DNA from 2 places in the Jeotgalibaca porci genome. Region 2 is predicted to be linked to the other one. Evidence: a T-box and tRNA genes for the amino acid it is inferred to sense, from the RefSeq annotation. Region 2 holds a T-box; the other holds one or more tRNA genes.
The links. A T-box is a leader RNA that pairs with one kind of tRNA and senses whether it is charged. The one in region 2 lies ahead of G7058_RS02625 (valine--tRNA ligase), so its partner is inferred to be a tRNA-Val.
Positions count from the first base shown of each region.

Region 1: it has a tRNA-Val gene. The T-box ahead of G7058_RS02625 (valine--tRNA ligase) is inferred to sense a tRNA for this amino acid. The anticodon was not compared.

Region 1 is NZ_CP049889.1:1,514,227-1,516,712, reverse strand. Features, by position in the region: gene G7058_RS07800 (DUF1846 domain-containing protein) at 1-1,283, opposite strand, end outside; tRNA gene G7058_RS07795 (tRNA-Val) at 1,413-1,484, shown strand; gene G7058_RS07790 (hypothetical protein) at 1,544-2,056, opposite strand; gene G7058_RS07785 (methyl-accepting chemotaxis protein) at 2,111-2,486, opposite strand, start outside.
Region 2 is NZ_CP049889.1:503,265-505,750, reverse strand. Features, by position in the region: gene thiI (tRNA uracil 4-sulfurtransferase ThiI) at 1-519, shown strand, start outside; gene tpx (thiol peroxidase) at 592-1,083, shown strand; T-box leader at 1,117-1,340, shown strand; gene G7058_RS02625 (valine--tRNA ligase) at 1,419-2,486, shown strand, end outside.

The DNA of each region.
Region 1 (2,486 bases), 1.0 Mb from region 2:
TTATGCAAGACATCCGATTTCGTTTTTTGAATCGTTTCAAGAATAGTCAACGACAGCAATGGAATTTCATCGCCGACATTTGCCAATTTTTTAATCGAGTTCAAAATCGCTGCAGATGAGGAATCCATCAGATTGGATGTCCGTCCGGTAACAATTTGACCATCATTCAATTCAAATGCAATAACTGCCTGTGTATCGTTTGTCTCAAAGCGTTTACGGCATTCATCGGCATAATCTCGAGCTGGTTGAACAGAAAGACGGTCCGTTGGTGTCAGTTCCGCTTCATCCAACAATATTTTCATCCGATACACAACATCTTCACTTAGAAGACCTTTTTTGAAATCAGATTCAATCGCAAAGCTTCGACGGATTATTTCTTGCTTGGATGCAGCACGCACGACTTCATCATCCACGATACCAAATCCAACCCGGTTCACACCCATGTCCGTTGGCGATTGATAGACAGATTCTTTTTGCGTAATTTTTTCAATAATACGTTTGATGACCGGAAAAATCTCAATATCGCGGTTATAGTTAACTGCTACCTCGTTATATTTCTCAAAGTGGAAGTTATCAATCATATTTACATCTCTCAAATCAACCGTCGCTGCTTCATAGGCCATGTTCAACGGATGCTTCAATGGTACATTCCAAACCGGGAAAGTCTCGAACTTGGAATAACCGGCAGTCCGGCCCATTTGATTTTCGTGATACAGTTGGTTCAAGCATGTCGCCAATTTCCCACTACCACCACCTGGAGCTGTCATAACAACAATCGGGCGCGTTGTTTCAATATATGGATTCGAACCGAACCCTTCTTCACTCACTATCATTTCAATATTAGATGGATAGCCGTCGATACTTTGGTGACGGTATACCTTGATATCGCGTTTTTCTAGTTTATTGATAAACAGTTTGGTGTTTGGTTGGCCGTGGTAACGTGTAATCACAACACTGTTTACCAAAAGGCCGTACTCACGGAATTCATCGATTAAGCGGAAGACTTCCATATCATATGTAATGCCGTAATCCCCACGAATTTTATTACGTTCGATATCGCCCGCATACACACAAATCACGATCTCGGATTTATCTGCCAAGCGTTGTAAAATTTTTAATTTCGCATCTTCATCGAAACCAGGTAGGACCCTTTTTGCATGTTTATCGCCAATTAATTTCCCACCGAATTCTAGATAAAGTTTATCGTAATCATTGACGCGTTCAGAAATATAACGTGTCTGTTCTTCGATGTACTTTTTTGAATCAAATCCTATTTTATTCATTTCCTACCTCCTCGATTCTAATCAACTCTATTAATTATAGCCTTTTTTTTGAGCATGGCAACGTTTGGATGGAATATTGACTTTCCTTTAAAGGTCAGCGTATAATAGAATCATTACCCCCAAAAAAACGGGCCGTTAGTTCAGTGGGAGAATGCTTCCTCGACAAGGAAGAGGTCACTGGTTCGAACCCAGTACGGCCCATTATATAAAAAGTGCACGCTTCGCCGGATTTAGATCCGTTGAGGCGTGCACTTTTTTGTTTACCACTCTTGGTAATTTTCAAACGTTTTATGGTATTCCTTAATCATGGCGTCTTTCCGCTTTTTCAAAATTGCAATTGCACCCAACAGTTGATCGGGTTCATCTGTCATATTGCAATCCTCTTTCTGCCGTTCCATCGCTTCTTCCACAGGCTGATATGGCGCTTTGCGTTTGATTTCATCCAACATCGTATAAATTTGCTGCCGCATCCGCTCCATCCTTTCCGGCTCGGCTGCTTTAATATCTTCCAAATGCGCCAAGACATAACGGAAATTCAAGTGCCGTAGCATTCTGCCATTTTGCACATGCACATATTCTTTATTAAATGGCGAAACGCCGGTAGCCTGGCCGTGAATTTGATACCATCCGTCATAAATCTCCCAGACACCTTCTGGACCATCCGGTTGGAAATCGCGCTTTAATTTGAATGTCGGATCTTCCCCCGTAATCTCTGCGACCCAGCGTTTTTCATCGGTTATATTTGGCATCAAATGCAAAATTTGTGGTTTCAACGTATCACTTCCTTTAGCTTATCTGCTTTATTTTAACACAGATGGCATCCAAATTTATATTTTGAATTTTGCTAAATCGGCTTCAAGAGCTTCGGCAGCGCGTTGCACTTCACTGGCATTTTTTTCGATTCCGTTATTTTCTTTTGCGATATGATGCGATTGTTGGGACAGTTCCTGAATGGTCGCAACAATTTCTTCAGTACCAGCCGATTGTTCTTCTGTGATTGCTGCAACAGAGTTAGCCACTTCGTCCACATCCATTATCTGAGTTAAAATTGCATTTAATAGACGGCTGGTTTCGTCAACATGGTCATAAATTTCAGTGAACGTTTTGCTGGCTCCACCAACTAGTTGCGCACTGTCCTTAATGCTTTCGGCACTTTCCGAGCTCTTTTCAATCGTACTTGTCACTTGACTGTTCACTTCGTTA
Region 2 (2,486 bases):
CGTTTTGGTGGTCAAATTCAATTTATCGAAGTACCTTTTACGGAAATTCAAGAAGAAATTAAAGCGAAAATTCCGGAAGGTTATGCAATGACGATTACCCGTCGGATGATGTTGCGTATTACTGACGCTGTCCGTGAGAAAAGAAAAGCATTGGCTATCTTCAATGGTGAAAGCTTAGGACAGGTTGCATCGCAGACGTTGGAGAGTATGATTGCCATCAACGCTGTGACAACGACACCGATTATTCGTCCGGTTGCAACAATGGATAAAAATGAGATTATCGACATTGCCCAAAAAATTGATACGTTTGATTTATCAATTCAACCCTTTGAAGATTGCTGTACAATTTTTGCTCCAGCGGCTCCAAAGACAAAACCACAGATTGACCGTGCAGAGAGGTATGAAGAGCAATTAGATATCGTCGGGTTAGTAGAACGTGCTGTTGAAGGTATGATTGTTACGCCGATTACGTCAGCGACTGCAATTGAAGAAGAAACAATTTTCAGCGATTTACTATAACAAGGCTTATCGCTTACAATTCTTTCTAACACTGGTATAATTAACGTATCTAAGTTAATAGGAGGAATAAGTATGGAAATCACAGTAAAAGGTAATCCCATGACAGTAGAAGGTCAACTGCCGGCAGTAGGAGAGGTTATTTCTGCATTCTCACTAAAAGACATGAAGGGTAACACCGTTTCGGCTGAAGAACTCAAAGGCAAAGTTACTATCTTAAGCGTATTTCCAGATATTAATACAGGCGTTTGTGACCAACAAACACGTTCATTTAACGAAATTGCATCGAATATTGAAGGTGTGCGTCTTGTATCTGTTTCTAGAAACACAATTGAAGAATTAAACGAATGGTGTGCAGCAAAAGGATTAGACATGGACATGTGGTCTGATGCCGATCGTGAATTTGCTAAAGCATTCGGTATTTTTATTCCTGAATTGGACAAATTAGCGCGCAGCGTTTTTGTTTTGACAGAGGATAATGAAGTTGCTTACCGTGAAATGTTGTCTGAATTGACTGACGAGCCGAATTACGAGGCAGCCGTTGAAGCAGCAAAAGATTTACTTTAAAATTTAGTGATTTGATGGTAGACTGTTAAAGAGAAAAATGCGATTGTACTGGGAAGAGTAAACCAATACGGTTATACAGCGAGAAGAGCAGATGGTGGAAGCTTTTCTAATCGTTTGGATGAAGGTAGCCCAGGAGCTAGTGGAATGAAGGCACAGCTGTGTAGTTCTGCTCGGAGACAGCTCCGTTATCAAAACGAGACATGGGATTATTATGCCCATAAACTCAGGTGGTACCACGAATTCAATTCGTCCTGCATATTTGCAGGGCGATTTTTTTGTATTTAAATAGAACCCCAAATCGCATTTCGTACACAACACTGGAGAGGATTGAAAAAATGACAGAGATGAATCAAATGTCTACAAAATATCAACCGCAAGAAGTTGAAAAAGGCAAATATAAAAAATGGGTAGAGGCAAAGTTATTCCGTCCAAGCGGCAATAAAGATGCAAAACCTTATTCAATTGTTATCCCGCCACCAAACGTTACCGGACGTTTGCATTTGGGGCACGCATGGGATGTAACACTTCAAGATATGTTAATCCGTATGAAACGTATGCAAGGTTACGACACGCTTTGGTTGCCAGGAATGGACCATGCGGGTATTGCGACACAAGCGAAAGTAGAAGCGAAATTAGCCGAAGATGGGATTTCTCGTCATGACTTAGGTCGTGAGGCGTTTGTTGATAAAGTATGGGAATGGAAAGAAGATTATGCCGGCTTTATCCGTGAACAATGGAGCAAAATGGGGATTTCAGTTGATTATGATCGTGAACGTTTCACTTTAGATGATGGCTTATCGGATGCGGTTCGTAAAGTGTTCGTAACCCTCTATGAAAAAGGCTTGATTTATCGTGGCGCATATTTAATTAATTGGGATCCAAAAGCTCAAACAGCGCTATCTGATATTGAAGTAATCCATAAAGATGTAAATGGTGCCTTCTATCACTTCCGCTACCCATTGGCAGACGGGTCCGGCTTTGTTGAACTGGCGACAACCCGTCCAGAAACAATGTTAGGCGATACGGCTGTAGCCGTTCATCCAGAAGACGAACGCTATGCGCACCTAATTGGTAAAACGATTCTGTTACCGTTAGTGAACCGTGAAATTCCTATTATTGCCGACGATTATGTCGATAAAGATTTTGGAACCGGCGTTGTGAAAATTACACCCGCCCATGATCCGAATGACTTTGAGGTTGGTCTACGTCATAACTTGCCACAAATCAACGTGATGAATAAGGACGCATCGATGAACGAAGAAGCTGGTAAATACGAAGGTATGGACCGCTTTGAAGCACGTAAAGCAGTTGTAAAAGATATGGAAGCAGAAGGCTTCTTAGTGAAAATCGAAGAAACGGTTCACAGTGTCGGACATTCAGAGCGTACCGATGTTGTTGTTGAG